One region of the Streptococcus sp. D7B5 genome, then DNA from elsewhere that is predicted to be linked to it. Evidence: riboswitches for the same ligand, from Rfam matches in the RefSeq annotation. Region 1 holds a riboswitch; each other region holds the start of a gene.
What was found. Region 1 has a riboswitch for thiamine pyrophosphate ahead of P8P68_RS07350 (thiamine-binding protein). Riboswitches for the same ligand answer to the same signal wherever they lie in the genome.
Positions count from the first base shown of each region.

Region 2: linked by a shared signal. The riboswitch ahead of thiD (bifunctional hydroxymethylpyrimidine kinase/phosphomethylpyrimidine kinase) and the one ahead of P8P68_RS07350 (thiamine-binding protein) in region 1 are both predicted to bind thiamine pyrophosphate.
Region 3: linked by a shared signal. The riboswitch ahead of P8P68_RS00440 (TenA family protein) and the one ahead of P8P68_RS07350 (thiamine-binding protein) in region 1 are both predicted to bind thiamine pyrophosphate.

Region 1 is NZ_CP121467.1:1,496,665-1,506,709, reverse strand. Features, by position in the region: gene P8P68_RS07370 (FctA domain-containing protein) at 1-1,023, opposite strand, end outside; gene P8P68_RS07365 (ABC transporter ATP-binding protein) at 1,264-1,992, opposite strand; gene P8P68_RS07360 (ABC transporter substrate-binding protein) at 1,992-2,999, opposite strand; gene P8P68_RS07355 (ABC transporter permease) at 3,038-3,796, opposite strand; gene P8P68_RS07350 (thiamine-binding protein) at 3,759-4,049, opposite strand; TPP riboswitch at 4,120-4,222, opposite strand; gene polA (DNA polymerase I) at 4,326-6,959, opposite strand; gene P8P68_RS07340 (SIALI-17 repeat-containing surface protein) at 7,089-10,045, opposite strand, start outside.
Region 2 is NZ_CP121467.1:98,272-108,316, forward strand. Features, by position in the region: gene tenA (thiaminase II) at 1-56, shown strand, start outside; gene thiW (energy coupling factor transporter S component ThiW) at 60-584, shown strand; gene P8P68_RS00470 (hydroxyethylthiazole kinase) at 584-1,387, shown strand; gene thiE (thiamine phosphate synthase) at 1,380-2,012, shown strand; gene thiD (bifunctional hydroxymethylpyrimidine kinase/phosphomethylpyrimidine kinase) at 2,060-2,851, opposite strand; TPP riboswitch at 2,936-3,034, opposite strand; gene P8P68_RS00485 (CopY/TcrY family copper transport repressor) at 3,218-3,613, shown strand; gene P8P68_RS00490 (cupredoxin domain-containing protein) at 3,624-3,995, shown strand; gene P8P68_RS00495 (heavy metal translocating P-type ATPase) at 4,005-6,227, shown strand; gene spxB (pyruvate oxidase) at 6,440-8,215, shown strand; gene P8P68_RS00505 (VOC family protein) at 8,274-8,621, shown strand; gene P8P68_RS00510 (LapA family protein) at 8,787-9,131, opposite strand; gene P8P68_RS00515 (SemiSWEET family transporter) at 9,458-9,718, shown strand; gene P8P68_RS00520 (6-phospho-beta-glucosidase) at 9,850-10,045, shown strand, end outside.
Region 3 is NZ_CP121467.1:84,688-94,732, reverse strand. Features, by position in the region: gene P8P68_RS00440 (TenA family protein) at 78-746, opposite strand; TPP riboswitch at 964-1,052, opposite strand; gene lctO (L-lactate oxidase) at 1,201-2,337, opposite strand; gene pyrE (orotate phosphoribosyltransferase) at 2,579-3,211, opposite strand; gene pyrF (orotidine-5'-phosphate decarboxylase) at 3,245-3,946, opposite strand; gene P8P68_RS00420 (FtsQ-type POTRA domain-containing protein) at 4,192-5,355, opposite strand; gene P8P68_RS00415 (UDP-N-acetylglucosamine--N-acetylmuramyl-(pentapeptide) pyrophosphoryl-undecaprenol N-acetylglucosamine transferase) at 5,365-6,423, opposite strand; gene murD (UDP-N-acetylmuramoyl-L-alanine--D-glutamate ligase) at 6,425-7,777, opposite strand; gene P8P68_RS00405 (DUF3165 family protein) at 7,895-8,149, opposite strand; gene typA (translational GTPase TypA) at 8,169-10,010, opposite strand.

The DNA.
Region 1 (10,045 bases):
GAAACTAAATGCATCTTTTTCAAGAGCTTTACCTTCAAGTTTCTTAGTTACTTCTAGAGCAACCTCATCCGATTTGGCACCTCCACCAATACCGTCTGTTGTGGTAATTGGTGCAAAACCTTCAAAATCAATTGGTTGAGCTTCCTCGTTTGTAGTTACCGACACGTTATTTAGTACACGTTTAGTAACTTGGTCAACTGGTTTAGTCAAACGAGTACGGTATAGGATGAACAAACCTTTATGATCAAGAGTTCCATCACCATTAGGTGTAATTGAGAAATGGTTCTTATCTGTTACTTGGACATGAGCACTATCCAATTTTGTTCTTCCGTAACCATTTTCCCAGTCTGGGAAGTAGTAACCAGTGATTTCACTTGCAAGAACTTGTCCATCAGGAATAGTATCTTGGATATTTACACCAGTGTAAGATTTTGCATAGCGGTTAACACGGATACGCCAGTTTACATAGTTAGGATCGTCTGAGTCTTGAACTCCCCATTTAGTAAATCCAGTTGGGTCAACGTCTGGAACGATACGAGTCAAATGGTAAACTCCTGCACCAGGAATGTTGATTTCATATTCCTTATTCTTTTCAACATGGTCTGCCCATACTACAGTAAATGATGCAACAATTTGTTTGTTCTCATTAAACTTCTTAAAGTACTCTTCGTTTGTTACTGTAATCTTAGCAGTATTCGTTGCCTTCTCTGTTGTCAGTTTTGCAATCGTTTCACCGTTCGGAGCTTTCAAATCTGTACTAGAATCTACTTCGATTTTGAACTCATTTGGAACGTGATAAACCATGAAATCACCGTTATTCAGAGTTACATTGTCTGGGAATGCGTAAGTTGTTTTAAGATAGAACTTACCTTCTCCATATTTGGCATGATCGACTAATCGGTTCGTATTAATCGTCGGCTCTGTAGTCAAAGTGTACTCTGATTCAGTTTTTTCGGCAGCACTAACTACTCCATTAAGTCTTAGTGCAGGCAAAAAGACCGACACAACCAGTAGCAAGGCCATCAAGCCACGAAAGAGTTTACTAGTTCTCTTTTTCACCACATTATCCTCCTTATTGTCTATAATGGTTCAATTATATTATACAGGTCTATAACAGTATGTCAACTATAATGTGCTAATTTTTATATTAACTTATCAGATAGATGGATAAGTCAGCCAATCCCGCGTCCGCATAAGCTTTGAAACAATTAAATCCAAGCAGGGTTCTTGCTTGGACTTAATATATAATATTGTTCTAAGGATCTAAGTATTTAATCCCAATTCTGCTAATATTTGCCGTTTGTAGGCAATTTTTTGGACTTCCTTGTCTTCGTTCTGGGACCAATCTAGTTTAATTTCTGAAACAATTTGCCCAGGACGATTTTTCAAGATGTAGATGCGGTCACTAAGATTAAGGGCCTCTTCGATGCTATGCGTGATGATCAAGGTCGTCAGCTGTAGCTGTTTGTGAATCTCCAGATACCAAGCGTGGAGTTCCATCTTGGTCATCTCATCCAAGGCACTAAAGGCCTCGTCTAGAAGAAAGAGTTTGTGCCCGAAAAGGTAGGTCCGGAGCAAGGCTACACGCTGGCGCATCCCTCCACTGAGTTCGTGAGGATACTTGTCCCGTACAGCTGTCAACTGGAAGGTCGCAAGGATGTCATCCGCTCGAGCAATAGCCTCTGCCTTATCCACCTTTTGAATCAAGAGGGGCAGGATGATATTGCCAAGCACCGTCTTGTGCTCCAAAAGCAAATCCTTTTGCAACATATAACTCACGCGCCCCTTGGGATTTTCTTCACCGTCCAAGACAATTCGCCCAGACTGGACTTCTAAAATCCCAGCGATTAGGTTAAAGAGAGTGGTCTTTCCAACACCACTTGGACCTAGGATAGAAACGACTTCACCTGAAGTCACCTGTAGGTTGATATCCTCTAAAATCTTTTCATCGCCATAGGCATAGCTGACGTGTTCTAGTCTAATTTCTGTCATTATTTTACAAATTCGTTAGTGAAGCCCTTGTCAGTCAAGTCTTCTTTAAGGATACCATTTTCTTTGTCCCATTTGTAGAAGGCATTCCAGCGGTCAGCGTCAAATTGTCCCCATTTTTCCTTGTCGCTTGCGTATTCTTTTGACAAGTATTTTTGAGATTCGATGACAAAGTCACGTTTTTCCTTGAGTTCAGGTGCATTCTTGATGAGGATATCTGCAGCTTCTTCTGGGTGTTCCATAGCATATTGGTAGCCTTTTTTGATGGCTTGGATGACTTTACGAGCTTCTTCCTTGTTGTCTTTTAGATAGTCGTTGTTTGCGATGATAACTGGTGAGTAGTAGTCAAACTCCTTGACATAGTCTTTTAAGTACATGAAGTTAGCATCTACGCCTTGAGATTTGGCAAGGATACCATCCCAACCGTAGTAGATCCAAGCGGTGTCAAAAACGCCATTGGCAATTGGTGTGATGGAGTTTGAGTCGTTGTTTGGTACTTTTTCGACCTTCTCAAAGTCTCCGCCTTGTGATTCTACCAAGGTTTTCAACATAGCAAGCTCCGTTGGGTCATTCCAGGTTCCGTATTTCTTGCCAACCAAGTCTTTGGGACTGCTTACATTGTCAGATTTACGAGAAATGATTCCTGATGTATTGTGCTCAACGATAGCGGCAACAGCAGTAATGCCTGCACCTTTTTCCAATTTCTTAGCCATGTAGTCCTGGAAATAGATAGCAAATGGCGCCTTGCCATTGATCACCAAGTCAGACGAGCTTTCTTCTGGTGGCAATTTCAAATCAACATCCACTCCAGCTTCTTTGAAATAACCTTTTTCCTTGGCAACGTATAGCCCTGTGTGGTTAGTATTTGGCGTCCAGTCTAGGATGAAGTCAATCTTCTTAACTTCTGCTTCTTTGTTGTCCTTAGAAGCAGTTCCTTGGCCACAAGCCACAAGCACGACAGCTACAAGAGCTGTTACAATCATTAAAAACACTTTCCATGTTTTCTTCATTTTCACTTCCTCTTTTCTTTTTCTAAAACATCCTTATCTTAGGGATGTTTCCATTTAATCACATATTTTTCACTGATATCGACCAGCTTCATACCCAAAAGACTGATAATCGACACCAGAATAATAATGGCAAACATGGTATCATACTGAAACAGTTTTTTAGACTGAATCATATAAACACCAAGACCTTCAAAACCTCCCAACCACTCAGATACCACTGTTGTGATAAAGGCGTAGGAGACACTGACCCTCAGACCTGCATAAAAGTAAGGCAGACTGACCGGGATTTTAAAATGCCACAGGATTTGCCAAGGGTTTGCCCGCATCAGACTAAACAAGGTCAGCATATCCTTGTCACAGTGCCTAAATCCATCTAAAATACTGACGATGATAGGGAAGGTTGTCGTCAAGATAATCAAGACAATCTTGGGCAAAATCCCATAACCTAGCCACAAGACCAGGATAGGAGCTATGGCAATGGTCGGAATGGTCTGTACAACCACCATCATAGGGTAAATCAGGTCATTGAGCCAAGTCAAACTATCCATAAGTACAGCCATGAGACAGGCAATCAAGACTCCCAAGACTAGACCTAGCAAAGCCACTCTCAAGGTCGCCCAGCTATGGTGCCAGAGAAATTCTCTGTCACGAACAAAGGCCTGGAGAATTTCAAAAGGGGTTGGCAGGATAAACTTGGGTAAAAGTTTGAATATTCCCGCTAACTGCCAGATTGACAAGACTCCTAGAAAACCCAATAGACTAATGTGTCGTCTCAGTATACTTTTCAAGTTTCTCATCAATACTTAAAATCTCTCCTACATTTATTTTGACATTGGCAAAGACATTATCTGCTTCCTGCCCTGCCACTTCAAGCGCTTCTTTGAGAATACGCATGAGCTCATCAAACTCCCCTTCCAAGACCGTTTCAAATGGTGTCACTACCATGGTCACGGACTGAGCTTGCAGATAGGTAATAACCTGATCGATAATAGCAATTCGGTCAACCCCCTGCGATAGGGGCAAGACTTGCAAGGCAATGCTTGCTTTCATAAAAACCTCCTTTTCTCAGGTTTCCTTTTGACAAAAAGAAAACCCCTTCCATATATGGAAAAGGTGCAGAATTCGGCTAAGTATCGTTCCCTACGCTGGCATTACCCAGATCAGGTGCGGTCGAAGTTTAACACTTCCTCTCAGACTGTACACAGACTCCCATATCTTATATGGAAATATAGTAACGCAAATACAAGGAAAAGTCAAGGAAACTGCTTACAGAAAATCATGAAAAAGAGCTTGAAGGCAAATGTTTCAAACTCTTTCATAACTTTCTTATTTAGCCTCGTACCATGTTGCCCCTTCATTTTCATCTGCGATAAGGGGAACACTGAGCTGGATGGCTTCTTCCATGGTTTGTTTCACTAGAGCTTTGACGGCTGCTAGTTCTGATTTCGGAACCTCGAGGACGATTTCATCATGCACTTGCAAGAGCATCTTGGTCTGATAGCCACCTTCCACTAGAGCTTTGTCTAGCTGGATCATTGCAATCTTGAGAATATCTGCTGCAGATCCCTGGATAGGAGAGTTGATAGCTGTCCGCTCTGCAAAACCACGAATGTTAAAGTTGCGCGAATTAATATCTGGTAACTCACGACGACGCTTGAAGAGAGTCTCTACATAACCCTTATCACGCGCCTCACGCACCACTTCATCCATGTAGTTTTTAATACCTGGGAAGCGTTCAAAGTAAGTGTCGATGTAGGCTTTAGCCTCTTTACGGCTGATGCCCAGATTATTAGACAAACCAAAGTCTGAAATTCCGTAAACCACTCCAAAGTTGACGGCCTTAGCATTGCGACGATCATTTGGAGTCACATCCTCAGGGCGTTCAATTCCAAAGACCCGCATGGCCGTCGAGGTATGGATATCTGCTCCCTCTTGGAAGGCTTTGATTAAGTGCTCATCCTTAGAGATATGCGCCAAAACGCGCAACTCAATCTGCGAATAATCCGAGCTAAGAAGAACGCTATCCTCCCACTCAGGCACAAAAGCCTTACGAATGAGACGGCCTTGCTCCAAACGCACAGGAATATTTTGCAAGTTTGGATCTACACTAGACAGACGCCCAGTCTGAGTCAAATCCTGCACATAGCGCGTGTGGATCTTGCCATCATCCAAAATCCAGTCTTGCAAACCAATCACATAGGTAGATTGAATCTTAGCAATCTGACGGTAGTCTAGGATTTTTTTAACAATCGGAGCAATGGGAGCTAGACGCTCTAGCACATCCACAGCTGTCGAGTAACCTGTCTTGGTTTTCTTGGTATATTCCAGAGGAAGACCGAGCTTTTCAAAGAGAAGCACGCCCAACTGCTTAGGGGAATTGATATTAAACTCCTCACCAGCCAGTTCATAAATCTCCTGAGTTAATTTTTCAATGACAAGTTCATTTTCAGCCTGCATCTCAAGCAAGGTCTCTTTCTTGACTGTAATTCCAGCGATTTCCATCTTGGCAAGGACAAAAGCCAGAGGTTGCTCCATGTCATAGAGAAGGTCTAACTGCCCATGTTCACTGAGTTTTTCAAGTAAAACCGGTTCCGTCTCAACCAATACAGCAACCTTGCGAGCCAAATGCTCCAAGAATTTCTCTCTCTCAGGGATGGCTTTCTTGACCCCCTTACCGTAGAAAGTCTCATCATCAGTCAGATAAGTCTGGCCATAGAGACTCGCAATAGTTGAGATTTCATTGTTCTCGACTGTTGAGAGTAAGTATTTTGCCAAACGACTGTCAAAAGCAGGTGCCTGGAGGTTCAAACCCAAGCGATTTAAAAGAACCTTCGCTTTCTTAAAGTCATACACTTTCAGAGGTGTTTTTTCTAAAAATTCCTTGAAAACCGGCTCCTGCAAGAGCTCAAGTTTGTCTGTAGCGTAAAGTTTATCTCCGCAGGACCAAGCAAAACCAACCAAGTCATCTGTATGGTAATTCTCCCCAAAGAGCTCAAAGTGGAAGATGGAGTCTGCGCTCAGCATGTCTTGACTGACGTGGTCAACGATAGTGAAATCCAAGCTCTCAGGCGCATCCTTTGACGAAACATTTAGAGCTTGTTTGAGCTGTTTGAAGTCCATCTCATCGTAGAATTTCCCGAGATTTTCCACATCTGGGCCATTATAGACCAAATCATCAAGACCAATCTCAATCGGTGCCTGAGTCTCAATGGTCGCCAAGGTTTTAGACAAAAAGGCCTGTTCCTTGTCATTGATGAGATTTTCCTTCATCTTAGAAGCCTTCATCCCATCGATATTTTCATAAATACCCTCAAGCGAACCATGTTCCAGCAAGAGCTTGATACCCGTCTTTTCACCGATTTTCGTGACGCCAGGGATATTATCAGACTTATCCCCCATAAGAGCCTTAAGATCAATAAACTGAGCTGGTGTGAGGCCCATTTTTTCCATGAGATAGTCTGGTGTAAAGGCCTCAAACTCAGCCACACCTTTCTTGGAAATCTCAACCACCGTATGCTCATCCGTCAACTGGATCAAATCCTTATCTCCGCTAACGATAGTCACATCAAAAGAATCCTTCTCAGCCAAACGACCTAGAGTCCCGATGATATCATCAGCTTCATACTGGGCCAACTCATAATGGCGAATCCCAAGATGATCTAACAACTCACGAATGAAGGGAAATTGCTCACGAAACTCATCTGGAGTTTTAGCACGGCCACCCTTGTAGTCTGCATACATCTCTGTTCGGAAAGTCGTCTTTCCTGCATCAAAGGCTACCAAAACATGACTGGGCTCAACCCGCTCTAAGACATGATTCAACATGAGTTGAAAGCCATAGATTGCATTGGTATGAAGGCCATTAGCATTTTTAAAACGATCCAACTGCTGATAGAGCGCAAAAAAAGCCCGAAAAGCAACAGAAGATCCATCAATTAATAATAATTTTTTCTTGTCCATACACCCATTATAAAGGAAAGCAAGGAAAAATACCATCGGAAAGAGCTGAAAAACGCGGACTTATCCCTATTTCACCATAAAAAAGAAAAGGACTATTCAAATCCTTTTCTTTTATTGATTTCATGCGATTTATTTGTTTAATTTTCTCTTTGCAAATGGTAGCAAACCAAGAAGGAGACCAACAAATCCTAACGATGCGACTGCTGAAGCATCTTTGCTTCCTGTATTTGGAAGGAGTTGCTCATCTGTTGCTGCAGGCGCTTTGTAGGTACGATCTTGTTCAGTTCCAAGAGTAGGGTTTGTAGCCAAAGGAGCTACACTGCCAGTGTATTCCGGAACTTCATTTACTGCAGGTTCAATCTTTTCAGCATAGGCTGGAATAGTAGTCACTGCCGGAGCACCACTTTCTGCATAAACTGGAACATTTGCTACGGTTGGGGCACCGCTTTCTGCATAAGGCAGAGTGTTGTTTACTACTGGTATACCACTTTCTCCGTAAGCTGGAACATTTGCTACGGCTGGGGCGCCACTTTCTGCATAAGGCAGAGTGTTGTTTACTATTGGTGTACCGCTTTCTCCGTAAGCTGGAACATTCGCTACGGCTGGAGCGCCACTTTCTGCATAAGGCAGAGCATTGTTTACTATTGGGGCACCGCTTTCTCCGTAAGCTGGAACGTTCGCTACGACTGGAGCGCCACTTTCTGCATAGGCTGGGAGTTCATTTACAGCAGCTTCTACCGCGTTTGCACCTTGCTTGTATTCTGGCAACTCTGCAGTTGCAGCTTCTACTGCGTTCACCCCACCTTTAAAGTCTTCAATTTCAAGAACAGCTGACATGACACTACTTAGAGTCTTAATAGCATCCTCATAGTCTGCTAAAGCTTGTTGCAAGTCTTTGACTTGACTATTCTTGTCACCAGAAACTTGTAAACTTGATAATTGCGCTTTAATCTTAGCAACTTGCTCTTCTAATTTACTCAGCTCAAGTTTTTTCGCATTACTATTTTCTTCTGCTGCTTCCTTGTCGGCTGCAGCGAGTTTAGCTTGGTCTTGACTTGAGAAATCTTCTTGGCTCTTCACTTCGGCCGGTGTCACCCGATCGCTGTCTTTTGCCAAGAAATCATCTAACAAATCTGACGCATCAATGTCACCTTCTTCGATAGCTTTCAAGATGCCGTCCTTGCCAATCACTTCTTTAGCTGCCTTAATCACCGCTTCCTTATCAGTGATAGTGACATCTTTGTTGATGTCGTCGATGGTCTCTTTTTCAATTTTTTCTAAGGTAGCGATTAAATCTGAGCGAACTTTTGCTGCCTCTTCTGCTGCTTCCTTGTCGGCTGCAGCCAGTTTAGCTTGGTCTTGGCTTGAGAAATCTTCTTGGCTCATCGCTTCGGCCGGTGTCACCTGATCGCTGTCTTCTGCCAAGAAATCATCTAACAAGTCAGATGCTTCAATATCTCCATCTTCGATAGCTTTCAAGATGCCGTCCTTGCCAATCACTTCTTTAGCCGCCTTAATCGCTGCTTCCTTATCAGTGATAGTGGCATCCTTGGTGATGTCGTCGATGGTCTCTTTTTCAATTTTTTCTAGGGTAGCGATTAAATCTGAGCGAACTTTTGCTGCTTCCTCCGCTGCTTCCTTGTCGGCTGTAGCGAGTTTAGCTTGGTCTTGGCTTGAAAGTTGAGATTGAGTTTTTGCTTCGGCTGGTGTTACCTGATCGCTGTCTTCTGCCAAGAAATCTGCCAGTAAGTCGGACGCTTCGATATCGCCTTCTTCGATAGCTTTCAAGATAGCATCCTTGCCAATCACTTCTTTAGCTGCTTTGATCGCCGCGTCCTTATCAGTGATAGTAGCATCTTTGTTGATGTCGTCGATGGTTGATTTTTCGATACCTTCAAGCGTTGAAAGCAATTCGCTGTGAGCTTTTTCTTCCGCTGCTTGCTTAGCTTCTTCCTCTTTCTTGGCTTCCTCAGCCGCTTCCTTGTCCGCTGCAGCGAGTTTTGCTTGGTCTTGACTTGAGAAATCTTCTTGGCTCATCGCTTCGGCTGGTGTTACCTGGTCACTGTCTTCTGCTAAGAAATCATCTAACAAGTCTGAGGCATCAATGTCGCCTTCTTCGATAGCTTTCAAGATGCCGTCCTTGCCAATCACTTCTTTAGCCGCCTTGATCGCTGCTTCCTTATCAGTGATAGTGGCATCCTTGTTGATGTCATCTATGGTTGATTTTTCAATTTTTTCTAAGGTAGCGATTAGATCTGAGCGAACTTTGGCTGCATCAACCTGAGCCTCTTTATCAGCTTCATCTAACTTAGCTTGGTCTTCATCTGTGAATTCTGATACAGGTTCAGCTACTGTTTTATGCTCGCTTGTATCTGCTGGCCAGTCTACAATAACATCACCAATCTCCAAATCCTCATCTGCGATAGCCTTCAAAAGATTTTCTTTACCAATCTCTTCTTTGGCTTCTTTGATGGCCGTTTCTTTATCGGTGATTGAAGCGTCTTTTTTAATATCTTCAATTACAGCATTTTCAAGAGATTCTAGGGCTTGAACCAGAGCATCCGTCGCTTGAGAAACTTGTTCTTTGGCATCTTTTTCAGCCTGGTCTAGTAGAGCCTTCTCCTCAGTAGATAATTTTTTATTAGTTTGAACTTCAGGACCTGTTACCACAGCCTTATCTTCTGCACCTTCTGGCAATTCAGCGATGATATTATCTAAGCTAAGCTCTCCAGACTCAAGAGTATCTGAAATATACATCTTACCGATATATTCCTTCACAGCTTCAGCTGCATCCTCTTTGTCCTCAATCGCTTCCTTATCCTTAATATCACTAATAGCCTGTTCCTCAAGTTCATCCAAAGCCTTCATCAACTCTTCTTTGGTCATTTTAGCTGGATTTGTCGCACCAGGATTAGCTGGACTAGCGTTTTCTGATCCCTTTTCAGTTTGAGCACCGCTCTCCCCTTCTGTTCCAGCTTGTGGTTGTGCAGGAGCAACTGCCTGCTCTTCTGCTTTCCCTTCATCTGCCTTAACTACTGAAGGCTGTGAAACGAGTACACTAGCACCCAATACAGCTGCACTTGCTA
Region 2 (10,045 bases), 570 kb from region 1:
ACCAACATCAAACCTGGACGAGTGATTTGCAATCCTTAGAAAAAGAGAAGAAATAGAAAATGAGAAACCACCAACTACAAGTTCACAAATTAACTATTTTATCCATGATGATTGCCCTTGACGTAGTTCTTACACCCATCTTTCGAATTGAAGGAATGGCACCGATGTCTAGTGTAGTCAATATTCTGGCAGGAATCATGATGGGACCTGTTTATGCCTTGGTCATGGCTACAGTCACAGCCTTTATCCGTATGTCTACTCAAGGCATTCCGCCCTTGGCCCTCACAGGAGCTACTTTTGGAGCTCTCCTAGCAGGTCTCTTTTATAAGTACGGTCGAAAATTTCACTATTCTGCCCTAGGAGAAATCTTGGGAACAGGGATTATCGGTTCTATTGTTTCCTATCCTGTCATGGTTCTCTTTACCGGATCTGCGGCCAAGCTCAGCTGGTTTATCTATACTCCGAGATTTTTCGGAGCGACCTTGATCGGTACAGCCATAGCTTTCCTCGCCTTTCGATTTTTAATCAAGCAGGAATTCTTTAAAAAAGTGCAGGGATATTTCTTTGGAGAAAGGATAGACTGATGCAGGCATTTACAAATCCTTTCCCTCTGGCAACCAGTTCCTTGATTCACTGCATCACCAATGAGATTTCCTGTGAGATGCTGGCTAATGGCATTTTGGCTCTAGGATGCAAACCTGTCATGGCAGATGACCCTCGTGAAGTTCTTGATTTTACTAAGCAAAGTCAAGCCCTCTTTATCAATTTGGGGCATTTGTCAGCCGAGAAGGAAAAAGCAATCCGTAGGGCAGCTTCTTATGCAGACCAAGCTTGTCTCCCAATGGTAGTAGATGCGGTTGGCCTAGCAGCATCTCCCATTCGAAAGACCTTAGTCAGAGATCTTTTAGAATACAAGCCCACAGTCCTTAAAGGGAATATGTCGGAAATCCGAAGTCTTGTTGGTTTAAAGCACCACGGAGTTGGAGTTGATGCTAGCCATAAAGATCAAGAAACTGAGGATTTACTTCAAGTCTTGAAAGACTGGTGTCAGCTTTATCCTGGTATGTCATTCTTAGTAACTGGACCTAAGGACCTCATAGTTTCAGAGAATCAAGTTGCTGTATTGGGAAATGGCTGTGACGAATTAGACTGGATAACGGGGACAGGAGACCTGGTTGGAGCCTTGACTGCCGTTTTTCTCAGCCAAGGAAAGACTGCCTTTGAAGCTTCGTGCTTAGCGGTTTCTTATCTCAATATTTCTGCTGAGAGAATTCTTGTTCAAGGAATGGGATTGGAAGATTTCCGCTTTCAAACTCTCAATCAGCTCTCTCTTCTAAAAAGAGATAAAAATTGGCTAGATGCTATCAAAGGAGACTTTTATGAATAGAGAAGCACTCAGACTATATCTGGTAACCAATCGCTACCAAGATTCCTTGGAAAACTTTCTTGAAAAAGTCGAGACGGCCTGCCGTTCAGGTGTTACCATCATCCAACTACGAGAAAAAAATCTCACCACCAATCAATACTATCAACTGGCAAAACAAGTCAAGGAAATAACCGATGCCTATCAGGTCCCCTTGATTATCGATGATCGTTTGGATGTTTGTCTCGCGGTTGATGCTGCTGGGTTGCATATAGGCGACGATGAACTACCAGTTTCGGTTGCCCGCAAAGTCTTGGGTCCTGAAAAAATCCTCGGTGTCACTGCTAAAACAGTAAAAAGGGCTCTTGAGGCGGAAACATCGGGTGCGGATTACTTGGGAACAGGAGCCATTTTCCCAACTACGACCAAAGAAAATGCACCCATCACCCTGATTTCAACCTTGAAAACAATTTGCCAAACGGTCGCCATTCCAGTAGTTGCTATCGGAGGCCTGACGTCAGAGAATATTGACCAACTTGCTGAAACTGGTATAGCAGGGGTAGCCGTTGTCCGTGATTTGATGCAGGCAGAAGATATAGAAGCAAAAACGCAAGCTTTTTTAACAAAGCTAGATGACATTATTTCCTAATCAAAAACTCTCTAATTCCCTTATAGTGGGAACTAGAGAGTTTTTTCTTAATCTTTAAAGCTTGTATGGTTGACTGGGCCAGAACCATGACCGAGTTGAGGGGCGTCTTGGATGGCTTTTGTGATAAAGGCCTTGGCCTTATCGACTGCCTGATAAAGGGTCTTCCCCTTGGCTAGTTCAGCCGTAATCACTGCAGCAAAAGTACATCCAGTACCATGGGTGTGACAGGTTTGAATTCGTGGACTTTCCCAGACAAATTGTTCCTCCTTGGTAAAGAGGAAATCCTTGGCACCACCTTCAAGATGACCACCTTTGATAACTACAGACTGAGGACCAAATTCTTTTAAAATCAGGCGACCAGCACGCTGCATGTCTTCTGGATCATGGATTGAAAAACCAACAATCTCTTCTGCTTCAGGAAGATTGGGAGTGATAATGGTTGCAAGGGGAAGTAGGTTTGTTTTTAGGAAGCTTCTCGCACTGGTATCAATCAGGGTGTCCCCACTCGTAGCGACCATAACAGGGTCCAGCACATAGGGACAGTCCAGCTTTTTAAGGTAGGGTTGGATGATCTCCATGATCTCAGTAGTTGCCAACATACCAGTTTTCACAGCCTGAGGTTTGATATCCGAAAAGACACTCTCCAATTGAGCTTCCAGCATTTGGTTGGAGACGTGCTCGATTAATTGAACACCTCTGGTATTTTGAGCGACAAGGCTGGTGACAACGGCCATTCCATAGACATCTCTCGCTTGGAATGACTTCAAATCAGCCATAATGCCAGCACCGCCACTAGGGTCAGTTCCTGCAATGGATAGAGCAACGGGTAAATAAGTCATCTAAAACCTCCCAACCAACTGAAGTTTGTATTCTCAAGAACAAGCTAGTCTGTTTGAGGAAAGCAATAGAAGACTAGCTAGTCCTCATTATCATTTCCACTTCCATCAGCTAGCATTACCTAGATTGAGTCAAAGGGATATAACAGTCGTTAATCTCAGCTTTACGCACCCCTAGTGGTTGTTTTCTTTTTTCTACAGTATAGCATATTTTTATAGTTTATATAGTGAAATTTGACTGCAAATCTCTCGTTACAGGATTAGAATTCTATTTTTCGAAAAAATAATAAAAATTATAGTTGACAAATGTAGATTTTGAGAGTATACTAATAACTGTAATCGACAAATGTAGATTTAGGAGGTGTGATGATGCAGATTTCAGATGCAGAATGGCAGGTCATGAAGATTATTTGGATGCAAGGAGAGCAGACCAGTACGGATTTGATCAGGGTTCTGGCGGAGCGGTTCGACTGGTCCAAGTCGACCATTCAAACTCTTTTGGCTCGTTTAGTTGAGAAAGAGTGTCTGACAAGGAAAAAAGAAGGCAAGTTCTTTGTCTATTCAGCCCTTTTAACTCTGGACCAGAGTCGAGACTTGCTTGTCCAAGATATCAAAGACAAGGTTTGTTCTCGTAGGATTAAGAACTTGTTGGCTGATTTGATTGTGGAATGTGATTTCACTTTGGCTGACTTGGAAGACTTAGAAGCTGTGATTTCTAAGAAGAAATCAAGCGCTGTAACAGAAGTAAGATGTAATTGTATGTAAAGGAGACGTCATGTTAAATAGTATTGTAACCATTATTTGTATTGCCCTTATCGCGTTTATCTTGTTTTGGTTTTTCAAAAAGCCTGAAAAATCTGGACAAAAGGCCCAGCAAAAAAAGGGTTACCAAGAGATCCGAGTGGAAGTCATGGGGGGCTATACGCCTGAGTTGATTATTCTTAAAAAATCAGTGCCAGCCCGCATTGTCTTTGACCGCAAGGACCCTTCACCCTGTCTAGATCAGATCGTCTTTCCAGATTTTGGTGTGCATGCGGATCTTCCTATGGGTGAAGAGTATGTAGTGGAAATCACACCTGAGCAGACTGGAGAGTTTGGCTTTGCATGTGGTATGAACATGATGCACGGCAAGATGATTGTAGAGTAGGAGGAGACTATGACAGAAATTGTGAAAGCAAGCCTAGAAAATGGCATTCAAAAAATCCGTATCCGAGCTGAAAAAGGCTATCATCCAGCTCATATTCAGCTTCAAAAAGGGATTCCGGCTGAGATAACTTTTCATCGTGTGACGCCATCAAACTGTTACAAAGAAATCCTTTTTGAAGAAGAAGGTATCTTGGAACCAATCGGCGTGGACGAGGAGAAGACAATTCGTTTTACGCCTCAAGAGTTGGGGCAACATGAATTTTCATGTGGCATGAAGATGCAAAAGGGAAGTTATACCGTAGTTGAGAAGACTCGAAAATCTTTGTCACTTTTGCAACGTTTTTGGATTACTAGTATTTTTACTCTTCCTCTTGTGTTTCTCATGGTTGGGATGTTGACAGGCAGCATTAGTCACCAAGTCATGCATTGGGGAACCTTTCTAGCCACAACACCCATTATGCTAGTAGCAGGTGGTCCCTATATCCAAAGCGCTTGGGCCAGCTTTAAAAAGCACAATGCCAATATGGATACCTTGGTGGCTCTGGGAACTCTAGTGGCCTATTTCTATAGCTTAGTTGCCCTCTTCGCTGGTCTCCCCGTTTACTTTGAAAGTGCTGGATTTATCCTCTTCTTTGTTCTTTTGGGAGCCGTTTTTGAGGAAAAAATGCGAAAAAATACTTCCCAAGCTGTGGAGAAATTACTGGACTTGCAGGCTAAAACTGCAGAAGTCTTGCGTGAGGATAACTATGTTCAAGTCCCCTTAGAGCAAGTCAAGGTAGGTGACCTGATTCGAGTACGACCAGGTGAAAAGATTGCGGTTGATGGGGTCGTAGTAGAAGGTGTGTCCAGTATTGATGAATCCATGGTGACAGGTGAGAGCCTGCCGGTAGACAAGACAGTTGGAGATACCGTCATTGGCTCCACTATCAATAATAGCGGAACACTGGTTTTTAAAGCAGAAAAAGTTGGTTCAGAGACAGTTTTGGCTCAGATTGTGGACTTTGTGAAGAAAGCCCAGACTAGCCGAGCACCAATTCAGGATTTGACGGATAAGATTTCAGGGATTTTTGTCCCAGCAGTCGTCATTTTAGCGATTCTGACTTTTTGGGTTTGGTTTGTCTTACTTGGGGCTAGCTTTGTGACTTCTCTGCTTTATGGGGTGGCAGTTTTGATTATCGCTTGTCCTTGTGCCTTGGGACTCGCAACACCAACGGCTCTCATGGTGGGAACTGGGCGTAGTGCCAAAATGGGCGTTCTCCTCAAGAATGGAACCGTCTTACAGGAAATCCAGAAAGTCAAAACTCTCGTCTTTGATAAGACAGGAACTTTGACAGAAGGAAAACCAGTGGTAACAGATATCATTGGCGATGAGACAGAAGTACTTGGCTTAGCAGCTTCTTTAGAAGAAGCCTCTCAGCACCCACTGGCTGAGGCCATTGTCAAGCGAGCGACTGAAACTGGACTTGAGATTCAAACTGTTGAAAATTTCCAAGCCCTTCATGGAAAAGGTGTTTCAGGGCAAATAGCTGGGAAACAAGTCTTGCTTGGAAATGCTAAAATGCTGGATGGGATGATCATTTCAAGCACTTATCAAGAAAAACTAGAAGAACTAGAAAAAGAAGCTAAGACAGTTGTCTACTTGGCTGTTGACAATGAAATCAAAGGCTTGCTTGCCCTGCAAGATATCCCCAAGGAAAATGCCAAGCTAGCCATCAGTCAGCTGAAAAAACGTGGACTTAAAACAGTCATGCTGACAGGGGATAATGCTGGCGTGGCGCGTGCTATTGCCGATCAGATTGGAATCGAAGAGGTCATTGCAGGTGTCTTGCCAGAAGAAAAAGCCCATGAAATCCATAAACTACAATCAGCTGGGAAAGTGGCCTTTGTTGGTGATGGTATCAATGACGCTCCTGCCCTCAGTGTAGCAGATGTGGGGATTGCTATGGGAGCTGGAACAGATATTGCCATCGAGTCAGCAGATTTGGTGTTGACAACTAATAACCTCCTAGGAGTGGTTCGTGCCTTTGACATGAGCAAGAAAACCTTCAATCGAATTCTGCTCAATCTTTTCTGGGCCTTTATCTACAATGTCGCCGGAATTCCGATTGCAGCAGGAGTCTTTTCAGGAATTGGTCTCGTTCTCAATCCAGAACTGGCTGGTCTAGCCATGGCCTTTAGTTCTGTATCTGTTTTAACCAGTTCACTCATGCTAAACTTTAGTAAAATAGACTAAAAGCGAGCTTGCTCGCTTTTTATTATAAAACAGTTATATAAAACGTTTTCAAACTGTACTGTAATAGAGAATAAGAACTTCTGAGCACATTCTTAGGAGACCCAAAACAAATGTGGTAAAGTAGTAGAGTAAAAATTTGCTGAAACGTTTCCAATTAGTATATGAAAACGGGTTTATCAAGTTTTAAAAATATTTGAAGGAGAGTTATCATTATGACTCAAGGGAAAATTACTGCATCTGCAGCAATGCTCAACGTATTGAAAACATGGGGCGTAGACACCATCTACGGTATCCCATCAGGAACACTCAGCTCATTGATGGACGCTTTGGCTGAAGACAAAGATATCCGCTTCTTGCAAGTTCGCCACGAAGAAACAGGTGCTCTTGCAGCGGTCATGCAAGCTAAATTCGGTGGCTCAATCGGGGTTGCAGTTGGTTCAGGTGGTCCAGGTGCGACTCACTTGATTAACGGTGTTTACGATGCAGCTATGGATAACACTCCATTCCTTGCTATCCTTGGATCACGTCCTGTTAACGAACTCAACATGGATGCCTTCCAAGAATTGAACCAAAACCCAATGTACAACGGTATCGCTGTCTACAACAAACGTGTCGCTTACGCTGAGCAATTGCCAAAAGTAATTGACGAAGCTTGCCGTGCTGCAGTTTCTAAAAAAGGTCCAGCTGTTGTTGAAATCCCAGTAAACTTCGGTTTCCAAGAAATCGATGAAAACTCATACTATGGTTCAGGTTCATACGAACGTTCATTCATCGCTCCTGCTTTGAACGAAGTTGAAATTGACAAAGCTGTTGAAATCTTAAACAATGCTGAACGCCCAGTTATCTATGCTGGTTACGGTGGTGTTAAAGCTGGTGAAGTCATTACTGAATTGTCACGTAAAATCAAAGCACCAATCATCACAACTGGTAAAAACTTTGAAGCCTTTGAATGGAACTACGAAGGTTTGACAGGTTCTGCTTACCGTGTTGGTTGGAAACCAGCTAACGAAGTGGTCTTCGAAGCAGACACAGTTCTTTTCCTTGGTTCAAACTTCCCATTTGCTGAAGTTTACGAAGCATTCAAGAACACTGAAAAATTCATCCAAGTTGATATCGACCCTTACAAACTTGGCAAACGTCACGCCCTTGACGCTTCAATCCTTGGTGACGCAGGTCAAGCAGCGAAAGCTATCCTTGACAAAGTGAACCCAGTAGAATCTACTCCATGGTGGCGTGCAAACGTGAAGAACAACCAAAACTGGCGTGATTACATGAACAAACTCGAAGGTAAAACTGAGGGTGAATTGCAATTGTACCAAGTTTACAATGCAATCAACAAACATGCTGATCAAGACGCTATCTACTCAATCGACGTAGGTGACACTACTCAAACATCTACTCGTCACCTTCACATGACACCTAAGAACATGTGGCGTACATCTCCACTCTTTGCGACAATGGGTATTGCCCTTCCTGGTGGTATCGCTGCTAAGAAAGACAATCCAGATCGCCAAGTATGGAACATCATGGGTGACGGTGCATTCAACATGTGCTACCCAGACGTTATCACAAACGTTCAATACGACCTTCCAGTTATCAACGTTGTCTTCTCAAATGGTAAATATGCCTTCATCAAGGACAAATACGAAGACACAAACAAACACTTGTTTGGTTGTGACTTCCCTAATGCTGACTATGCGAAAATCGCTGAAGCTCAAGGAGCTGTTGGATTTACAGTTGATCGTATCGAAGACATCGACGCAGTTGTTGCAGAAGCTGTTAAATTGAACAAAGAAGGTAAAACTGTTGTGATCGATGCTCGCATCTCTCAACACCGTCCGCTTCCAGTAGAAGTACTTGAATTGGATCCAAAACAACACTCAGAAGAAGCAATCAAAGCCTTCAAGGAAAAATACGAAGCAGAAGAACTCGTACCATTCCGTCTCTTCTTGGAAGAAGAAGGTTTGCAATCACGCGCAATTAAATAATTCCTTCGTGGAACTTAAAAAGATCGGAGCAATCCGGTCTTTTTATGGAGTATAGTAAATGAATTTAAATCAATTAGATATTATCGTTTCAGATGTTCCACAAGTCTGTGCTGACTTGGAGCGTATTTTGGATAAAAAGTCCGATTATGTTGATGACAGTTTTGCTCAGTTTACGATTGGCAGTCACTGTCTGATGTTGTCCCAAAATCATTTGATTCCTTTGGAAGATTTTCAGTCAGGAATCATTCTTCATATTGAGATTGAGGATCTAAATCAGAATTACCAACGGTTAAAAGAGATCGGTGTCGAGATTTTACACGGTCTTTGTGAAACGGATTGGGGAACAGAGTCCTTATTAGTTAAAGGGCCTGCTGGTCTAGTGATTGATTTTTATCGTATGAAGTAGGTAATTCTATTATCAAATTTTTTATCTAAACATTCTTGGAGTGAAACTTAAAAAGATCGGAGCAATTCGATCTTTTTTGTATTTATGCGACTTTCAGTCCGTCTCGCTCCGTTAGGTGCGAGACAAAAAACCACCCGTTTTCACGGGTGGTTATGATTTCTACACTTATTGTTTGGCTTCCTGTTTTAATTGTTGCACCTGTTCCTCGTACTGGACAAGCTCCCTGTCTTTTATATTGATAGTCGCTTCTGCTTCAGCAATGCGGCTTCTCAGATCTTGAGTCTTGTTATGGTGATAGCTAATACCAATAGCACTACCAGCAATGATCCCGATTACTAGACAAGTAAAAATCACCAAAATCAAGGGAGCAGATAGTTGTGTAAAGACAAGACTGACAGTTACTGTTTGACGATTGAGTAGACCAAATGAGATCACAATGACTAATAAGCTCAAACCGCCAATTAGATAAGCCTTATCTTTCAGTGACAATTCATTAAATTTTTTTAGCATAAGTTCCTTTTCTCCTGACTATGTTGATAGAAAACTACACACCATTTAGGTATTAACAAAATTCATTTTACTAGAAAATTTCGATACTGTCAATAATTTCTAACGGCTTATTTACCATCAATCAATCGATTCATTGAAAAGGAGTATTCATTTTCTAATATTTGATTGAGTAAACAGAACGGAGCAATTCGGTCTTTTTTCTGTTCCCTCTTTCTTATAACAAGATTGTGATAGTTTATATCTTTATAACAAAAGTTTTAAAGACTTGATTGTTTTGAAAGAATATTTTAAAATAAGATTCAGTAAAAATGAAAGAGGTTTTGAAAATGTCTGAAAAACAAATGAAAATTTTAGGTTGGGTAGCGACCTTTATGTCTGTTATGATGTATGTGTCTTACTTCCCACAAATTATGAACAACCTGGCTGGTCAAAAAGGGAACTTTATCCAGCCCTTGGTTGCAGCCATCAACTGTAGTCTCTGGGTTTACTACGGTCTTTTCAAGAAAGAAAGAGATATTCCACTTGCGGCTGCTAATGCACCAGGTATCGTTTTTGGCCTAGTAACGGCTATCACAGCTTTGATTTAAAAAGAAGACTGGTTTCAGTCTTTTTTTCGTATATATAAAAGTAAGTTTAGTGCTATTATTATCCAGAGGGTTCCAAACTTTTTGCCTCCTTTTTAGTATAATAGAAGTAATAAATCAATCGAGGTAAAGTGATGACAGAAATACTACAATTTCCAGAAGGATTCCTCTGGGGTGGTGCTACGGCAGCTAATCAATGTGAGGGTGCTTATAATCAAGATGGCCGTGGTCTTGCTAATGTGGATGTGGTACCGATTGGTCCAGACCGTGAGGCTATTATTACAGGTCAGAAAAAGATGTTTTCGTTTGAGGAGGGCTATTTTTACCCAG
Region 3 (10,045 bases), 560 kb from region 1:
AGATATTTGACTGGAAAATATATTTATATAGTTTGTTTGTTCATTCTTTTAATCTACATCAAAGGATTGCATCTGTCCTATAATTCATAACCGATATCAAAAAAGGTTAATTCTAAAGCAACTGCTTGATTCCAGCGTTTCTGAAGTTCTGTCAAATCTTCTCGGTTTTTCCCGACACGATTAAGTTCATCAACTAGAAATTGAACCCACTCTGCAAAGAAAGGACCTCTATGTAGATTGATCCATTCCGAATGAATATAGGCTTCAGGTAGTGCCAAATCTTTAGAACCCCAGTCTAAATAGAGACCTTCTGCAATGACCAGCATGACCAAAAGATGAGCATAGTCTGATGAAGCCACAGCAGAATACATTAGATCCTGAAACGCTTTTGTTACAGGGTGCAAGTTCACTTCTAGATAGTCATGCTCTGCTACCTTTAACTCTTTGAAAGCCTTTTGGAAATAACCATCTTCATCTGCTTCAAGAAAGCCCAGTTGCTTGGCAAAACGAAGTTTGGATTCAAGCTGGTCTGCATGAGCTACACAGGCACCCAGCATGGATAAGAAGGCATCAAAGAAGTGATAATCTTGAATCAGGTAGTCTTTTAAGACCTTATTCTCAATTGTCCCCGCAAAAAGTTCCTTAACAAAACGATGATTGATTGCAGCCTGCCAATCCTTCTGACTACTTTTTAATAATTCTCCAACGGTCAAACCTGGCTGAAATGCATAGTCTTGTGTTTCCATATTTATTTTTCCTTTCTTTACTCCTTAGTAATCAATAAAATATCAAGAGATACCAAGCAAAATCGTAATTCCACTTGATACTTTTAAAGAACATCGAGGGCATTTGCAGAGAGCTACCTAAACAAGCCTATCCAGTTTGTATAAACAAAAAAACTCCAATTACAATCAAGAATTAGAGTTGACTTACAAGATTAGACAGTTCTTTTCGACATACGAAAAAAACCTTTTCACATTTCCCTTCGCCAGTATTAACTGTATCAGGTTCAATGGGTATCATCTCAGCCTAAGGCACCCCAAATGTCTTTATTATTTTATTACTGGACCAGTATAACAGAAAATGAAAGTCCTAGCAAGATATTTGACTGGAAAATATATTTATATAGTTTCTAATAACGATTTAATCTTTCTATACACGAAGAAAAACCTCCACATAAGGTGGAGGCCGTCTTCTTTATCAATACAATTTTAAGTCACGAGGGTCAACTGGGAAGGTTGGATTGTATGGGTTGTGACGGAGTTTGAAGTGTTTGACATCCTCAATAGTCTGAGTTCCAGATAACTGCATGACTGTCTTCAATTCTGCATTCAAGTGCTCAAAGACTTGACGCACACCAACACTACCGCCGAGAGCCAAGCCATAGATAACAGGGCGCCCAATAGCTACCAAGTCTGCTCCTGAAGCCAAGGCTTTAAAGACGTGCTGACCACGACGAACACCAGAGTCAAAGACAATTGGCACACGTTTATCAACTGCTTCAGCCACTTCTTGAAGTGAGTCAAAGGATGCTGGTCCACCGTCGATTTGGCGACCACCGTGGTTGGTTACCCAGATACCTGAAGCTCCCGCAGCAAGCGAACGTTCAACGTCCTCACGGCATTGTGGTCCCTTGACATACACAGGAAGTCCTGAGTATGTAGCGATAAATTCGACATCGCGTGGAGACAAGCGTTGTTTAGCTGACTTGTAAACAAAGTCCATTGATTTTCCAGCACCTTCTGGCAGGTATTCCTCAACAATCGGCATGCCAACTGGGAAGACAAAACCATTGCGCTTATCAACCTCACGATTCCCTCCTACAGTTGCATCCGCCGTCAAGACTATCGCTTTATAGCCTTCAGCCTTCACACGGTCCATGATATGGCGGTTAATTCCATCATCCTTACTAAAGTAAAATTGGAACCAATGAGGTGTTCCTTGAAGAGCTTCCGTAATTTCTGGAAGGTCAACGGTAGAGTAGGAACTAGTTGTATAGAGAGAACCAAATTCATGCACACCACGCGCAGTAGCTACTTCCCCCTGTTCATTTGCCAATTTATGAGCCGCAACAGGCGCCATAATAATTGGTGAAGATAATTTTTCACCTGCAAATTCAATCTCTGTACTTGGATTTTCAACATCACAAAGCGTATGAGGAACAATAAGTTTGTGGTTAAAGGCACGGATGTTCTCGCGTAAAGTGAAAGTATCCTCTGCTCCACTAGCGATATAACCAAAGGCAGCTTTAGGAATGACTTGTTGCGCCATTGGCTCCAAATCATAAGTGTTAATAAAATCTACAGGTCCTTCTGCATTGCTTGTTTTATATGACATAAAGTGTCCTCCTTATTAAGTAAGCGTTTACTTTGTCTTACATTAACTATCTTACCTCTTTTTCAGAATCCTTTCAAAAATTTTGTCTGGAAATTTCAAACTGATTATCTGAATATGCCCCAAAAAAGAGAGGACTCTCATTCTACCATTATCCTATATTCTTCTTTACCTTTAGGAACCTTTGTTTTATTGCCCACATATAAAAATCAGGTAACCTTGTGACTACCTGATTTTCTATGTTTTAAGCATTTTGCCAATTTTCTTGGTCTTCTTTAAAGCGTTTTAGGAGGTCGAGTCCTTCTGGCGTAATGTAACCTTCTTCTTGGGCTAGGTGGATGAGTTCGCTGTAGTTAGAAAGTGTCACCAATTTCACATCAGCATCCGCAAAATTCTTATCGGCTTTCGGCAATTGATAACTGAAAATCGCTACAACTCCAAGCACATCTGCTCCTTCGCGTTTAGCTGCTGCTACGGCTTCAAGAACAGACCCACCCGTTGAAATGAGGTCTTCAACCACTACCATCTTTTGCCCCTGAGCTACACGACCTTCGATTTGATTACCAGCTCCGTGGTCTTTTGGTTTGCTGCGGATATAGGCAAAAGGCAAGTTCATCTTGTCAGCAATGATCGCTCCGTGTGGAATTCCTGCTGTCGCAGTTCCTGCTATCACTTCTACTTCTGGAAATTCTGCTTTAATAGCTTCCACAAAACCATTTTCAATTAGGGTACGAGTCTCTGGATAGGCAAGCGTCACACGGTTGTCAGTATAAATCGGCGATTTGATACCAGATGCCCAAGTGAAAGGCTCCTCTGGTTTGAGGTAAACAGCTTGGATTTTCAAGAGGTGGCTAGCGATATCTTTAGCAAGTGTCATAGTATTCTCCTTTTGTTTTTATAATCTATTTCTTTAATTTCTGTCTTGGTTCCATTCATCCTTAATAGCATGATAAGCTACAACAGGATCTTCAGCTTGGGTAATGGGACGTCCTACTACGATATAGTTACTACCGATTTGATAGGCGTCAGCAGGTGTCATGACACGTTTTTGGTCTCCTACCGCAGCTCCCGCCGGACGAATTCCCGGTGTCAAACAGATAAAGTCTGGATTGGTGGCCTGCTTGATGAGTTGCACTTCCTGAGCTGAACAAACCACACCGTCCAAGCCCGCTTCAGCTGTCTTCTTGGCATAGTGAATCACAGACTCTTGCAGAGTGGTTTGGATATTTTGAAAATCCTGCATCTGGCTTTCCGACGTTGATGTCAGCTGGGTCACAGCGATCAATTTGGCTTGTGTCCCCAGACCTTCACGCGCAGCCTTCATCATCTCCACACCACCAGCAGCATGAACATTTGTCATGTCTACACCAAGCTGAGATAAGACCTTCATGGCCGATTTAACTGTATTTGGAATATCATGTAGCTTGAGGTCCAGAAAGACACTATGCCCTAGTGACTTCAAATAACGGACAACTTCTGGACCTTCCGCATAATAAAGCTCCATTCCCACTTTTAAATAAAGACTTTCTTCTGCTGGGAAAAGAGATAAAAATTCCTTGACCGCCTCAAAACTAGGAAAATCAAGAGCAATAACTGGACGATGTTCACGCATACCTTTCTCCTTTTACCTTTACGAGCAAGAGAGTATGGTCAAAAATAAACCACGAAAAAAGGAACCTGCCAACAGCAAGGTTCCACGAAAAATGGGTAGAGTCCACCCTTTCACCGTCTAACCTTAGCTGCCTCTCTGGACTGCTTTAAAGGTTTTTTTCTATTCTATTATTTATACTAGGACTTGTCAAGCAAAAACTCGAAACTGGACTTCTATACCATTCAAAATCAAGAGGAAAAGTTAGTCTATCGACTCTGTGATTGCTGGCTCGTTTGGCTTTGATTTCCTTGTTCTTCTTGTTTTTTCTTTTCTTCTTCCTGTTTTTTCTTCTCAGCTTCCTTGGCCTCTTGCTTGGCTTTTTCCTCAGCCTCTTCTATCAATTTATCCGCTATCGTATAGCTGTATACTCCAGCTTCCATATCGACTACACTCGGTTCTGACAATTGTGGTTTGATTTTGCTGTAATAAGGCAATTTCTTGCTCAATTCTGATAGAGGAACCAAAATTTCATCTGTATCCAGCATAGTAATTTTTAAAAGATCTGCTGTTGCCTTGCTCGGCGCTAATTCGATTTTCTGGATTTGACTCTTGATATCCTCACTGATGGTAGACAATCCTGTGATCAGCTCTTTCACCTGCTGCTCGTCGTTAAAGGTAACTGTCAGATAAGTCTCGGGCAAGTTTAAGCGATCAATAGGAGTTGACTCTACTGTACCACTAGAAAGAATAGGATAATGTTCTTCACCAGACACATAATAACCGACAATATCAAACTCCTTAACCTCAATCGTAAAGTTAGTCGGAAATTGATAGTCAATCTTCGCCGATTCTATCCAATGATTGGACTTGATTCGCTCAGCGTATGTTTCCTTATCCAACAATAGAGCTAAAGTATAGTCGCTATCTTGAATCCCAGAAGCCTGTTTGATGTCATCCGCCTGCGTGTTACTATTTCCCTTAACCTCGATATTTTTGATGGTCGAAAGTGGAGTCAATAGATAGACTGAAAGAAGAAGGACCAGGACACTGGGTACCAAGATACTCACAGCTCGCCAAATATGAACAGGAGCAATTTTAGGCTTGGCAGGTTTTTCTGGTTTCTCTGGTTTTTCTTTTTTCTTCTTCTCTTTTTCCTCTTTGACTTTCCGGTCATCCTTTTGAGATTTTTCTTCTTTTTCGGATGATTCTTCGTCTGGAACAGTTTCGTTCTGGTCGGAATCACTTGATGACTTCTTACTTTCCTCTAACGACTTAGAGTTTTTCCCCATTCGAGCTTGTTTTTCCTTTTCCTTCTCCTCAGCTAGGACAGCTTCTTCCTCAGCCTTTTTTTTCAGGTATTCCTGGTTTCGTTTCTGCCATTCAGACAATTCTTTCTTAGGGTTTGATTCTTTTTTCTTATCCTTTGACATTGATATTCCTTATGCTAGGTCTTTTCTTAATAGATCGTAAAAATCTGCAAGAGATTTCAATTCAGTCGAAGCTTTCATGCTAGCTTGGTATTGGTCCTTGTGACTAAGCAAGTGACTGAGTTTCGCCTCCAAGCTTTCCAAGGTCAAGTCACTTTCTTGAAGTTCTTCTGCATAGCCTTTCTTAACAAAATAGGCTGCATTTTCAATCTGATCTCCTCGACTTGCTTCACGACCCAATGGTACGATGAGATGGAGTTTCGCCATGGCCAAGAGCTCAAAAATCGTATTGGCACCGCCACGCGTTACCACCACATCTGCCATCTCCATCAAAGGTTGATAGAGATCCGTCACATAATCAACACGAAAGAGATTTTGACTCAACTCATTGAGGCTAGAATCTCCAGTGAGATTGATAATATTGTAGCGCTCTGTCAGTTCTTGCTTATAATCTGTCACCAATTGGTTAAAGACACGAGCTCCTGCAGAACCACCAACAAACAATACCGTTGGCAATTTAGGATCAAAGTGGGTTTGGATATCCACCAATTCATCTGGTTCAGGAGTCTTTTGGTCTGAAACCTTGGTCACTGCCCCCACATGTTCAACCTTAGACAAACTTGAAGCTTGCTCAAATGTTGAATACATCTTGGTCGCAAATTTATAGGCAATTTTATTGGCCAAGCCCATGGACAGGTCCGATTCGTGGATAAAGACAGGCACTCCTGACACACGCGCTGCGATAACGGGCGGTACAGAGACAAACCCCCCCTTTGAAAAAAGAGCCTGTGGACGCAGTCGTAACATGATAAAGAGCGATTGGACAATTCCCCAACCAACTTTGAAGACGTCCAGCATATTTTGCCAAGAGAAATAGCGACGCAACTTCCCAGTCGCAATGGAGTGGAAGGTCACATCCAGACCTGACTTGAGGATTTCTTGGTGTTCAATTCCATGCTTGTCACCAATATAGTGAACTTCCCAGCCATCTTCAATGAACTTGGGCATTAACAAAAGGTTGAGGGTGACATGTCCAACCGTCCCCCCACCTGTAAAGACAATTTTTTTCATATTATTCCTTTAACTCCGCTACTGTGTCGATAAAGAGGTCGCCACGTACTTCAAAGTTAGCATACATATCCCAGCTAGCATTGGCAGGACTGAGGAGAACCACATCTCCTTGAGTCGCGAGCTCATAAGCCTTGCGGGTCGCATCAGCAATATCTGTCGCATCTACATAAGCCACACCAGCCTTATCCGCTGCCCGTTTGACACGTTCTGCAGATTGACCGAGGATAACCATCTTCTTGAGCCCAGTAATATCTGGCACCAATTCGTCAAACTCATTGCCGCGGTCCAAACCACCTGCAATTAAGATAACCTTACTGTTGTCAAATCCTGACAAGGCTTTTTGAGTGGCTAAGATATTGGTTGACTTGCTATCGTTATAGAATTTGACACCCTGAATTTCATCCACAAACTGGAGACGGTGTTTGACACCTCCAAAGGCTGATAGAGTTTCCTTGATGGTTTGGTTATCCACACCACGGAGCTTGGCTACAGCAATAGTCGCAAGGGCATTTTCTACATTGTGGCTACCTGGAACTCCGATTTCATCAGCTGCCATGACCACTTCCCCACGGAAGTAGAGTTGACCATCTTCCAGATAAGCTCCATCAACCTTTTCCAATGTTGAAAATGGAACAACAGTGGCTTGTGTTTTGCTAGCCAATTCTTTTGCCAAATCTTGGTTAAAGTTCAAAACAAGGAAATCATCCGCTGTCATCTTGTTCTGGATATTCCACTTAGCTGCCACATACTCTTCAAAAGAGCCATGATAGTCGATATGAGTTGGCATGAGGTTGGTAATAACCGCAATCTCTGGATGAAACTCTTGAATTCCCATTAGTTGGAAGGAAGACAGCTCCATGACAAGGGTATCCTTGTCTGTCGCAGTTTGAGCCACTTGACTAGCAGGATAGCCGATGTTCCCTGACAAGAGACCGCGTTGACCAGCAGCAGTTAAAACTTCCCCAATCATCGTCGTTGTGGTTGTTTTCCCATTTGAACCAGTGATACCGATAATTGGCGCTTCTGAGATTAAATAAGCCAATTCCACCTCAGTCAGGACTGGAATCCCCTTTGCCAATGCCTTTTCAATCATGGGATTGCTATACGGGATACCTGGATTTTTCACCATCAGAGCGAAATCTTCATCCAAGAGCTCCAAAGGATGCCCACCAGTGACAACCTTGATTCCCTCTTCTAGCAAGCTTTGAGCAGCAGGATTCTCCTCAAAAGGCTTGCCGTCATTTACTGTCACAATAGCACCCAGCTTGTCCAACAAACGGGCCGCAGACTCACCAGACTTAGCCAAACCTAAAACAAGTACTTTCTTATTTTTAAATTGATCGATTACTTTCATGTCTCAAACTCCATTTCTACTCCTACTATTTTACCATTTTTATGGAAATAATACTAAACGAAAATGCTCTAGCCTTCATTCTAGCATAGAAAAAGAGAGCTATGGCTCTCTTTCTTTTTATCTTCTTTTGCTCTTTTTTTCAGACATGAGCGTAATGTCTCTCAAGCTAAAGTAAGCCAGGGCCAGCATGGCGATTGTGACAAAGAATTCTGTCGGTAATTGGAAGATTTGCAAGATGGACAACATCAGCAAAATCAAGAGTGCAACAACTACAAAGACCAAGATAACGATGTTGACTGTTCCTTTAATACTTTGAGGTGTCGCAAATACATAGAGTAGTAATAAGAGTATCCCTATGATTAAATAGACCATCTTTATCTCTTTCTAGCTCTTATTCAGCTGATTTTTTCTTTTTATTGGCTTTCTCACGCTCTGCCTTATTGAGGATTTGCTTACGCAAACGGATAGACTCAGGCGTTACTTCCATGTACTCGTCGTCGTTCAAGAACTCAAGTGATTCTTCAAGGGTCAAGATACGAGGTGTCTTGATAACCGCTGTTTGGTCCTTAGTAGCTGAACGGACGTTGGTCATTTGTTTGGCCTTGGTGATATTAACTGTCAAGTCGTTTTCACGAGAGTTTTCACCGATGATCATTCCTTCGTAAACCTCAGTACCTGGGTTGACAAAGATTGTACCACGTTCTTCGATCGACATGATTGAGTAAGTTGTAGCCTTACCAGCATCGATGGAAACAAGGGCACCACGGTGACGTCCACCAATTTCACCTGGAATCAATGGCAAGTATTGATCAAAGGTATGGTTCATGATACCGTAGCCACGAGTCATTGACAAGAACTCAGTTGAGTATCCGATCAAACCACGCGCTGGAACAAGGAAGACCAAACGAGTTTGACCATTACCAGTTGAAATCATATCCAACATTTCACCCTTACGTTCAGAAAGGCTTTGGATAACAGATCCTTGGTATTCTTCTGGAGTATCGATTTGAACACGTTCAAATGGTTCACATTTAACACCGTCAATTTCTTTTACAATAACCTCTGGACGAGACACTTGAAGTTCATAACCCTCACGGCGCATGGTTTCGATCAGGATTGACAAGTGCAATTCTCCACGTCCTGAAACCGTCCATTTATCTGGTGAATCAGTTGGGTCAACACGAAGGGAAACGTCTGTTTGCAATTCTGCTTGCAAGCGTTCTTCTACCTTACGAGAAGTCACCCATTTACCTTCTTTACCAGCAAATGGTGAGTTGTTGACCAAGAAGGTCATTTGAAGCGTTGGCTCATCGATGTGAAGGATTGGAAGAGGCTCAACTGCATCTGTCGGTGTAATCGTCTCACCAACAAAGATATCTTCCATACCGGAAACGGCAATCAAGTCACCTGCTTTTGCTTCTTGGATTTCACGACGTTCCAAACCAAAGAAACCGAAAAGTTTTGTAACACGGAAGTTCTTCGTTGTACCATCTAGTTTAGAAAGGGTAACTTGGTCCCCAACTTTCACACTACCACGGAAGACACGACCGATACCGATACGACCTACGAAGTCATTGTAGTCCAAAAGTGACACTTGGAACTGCAAAGGTTCATCTGAGTTGTCCACTGGAGCAGGAATATGATCGATAATGGTGTCAAAGATTGGTGCCATTGTTTTTTCTTGATCAGCTGGATCGTCTGACAATGAAGAAGTTCCGTTGATAGCTGAAGCATACACCACAGGGAAGTCAAGCTGGTCGTCGTCTGCACCAAGCTCAATGAAGAGCTCCAATACTTCGTCTACTACTTCTGCTGGACGAGCTGATGGTTTGTCGATTTTGTTAACAACCACGATTGGGACAAGGTCTTGTTCCAAGGCTTTTTTCAATACGAAACGAGTTTGTGGCATGGTTCCTTCGTAGGCATCCACGACCAAGACAACACCGTCAACCATCTTCATGATACGCTCAACTTCTCCACCGAAGTCCGCGTGTCCAGGTGTGTCCATGATGTTGATACGAGTTCCGTTGTAAGCAACGGCTGTATTTTTCGCAAGGATGGTAATCCCACGCTCTTTTTCGATATCGTTTGAGTCCATAGCGCGCTCTGCCAATTCAGTACGTGCATCAAGAGTTTCAGATTGTTTCAATAATTCGTCAACGAGGGTTGTTTTACCGTGGTCAACGTGGGCGATAATCGCAATGTTACGGATATCTTCTCTTAATTTTGTCATGATTTCCTCTAATATTTAAATTTTTATTTCTAACT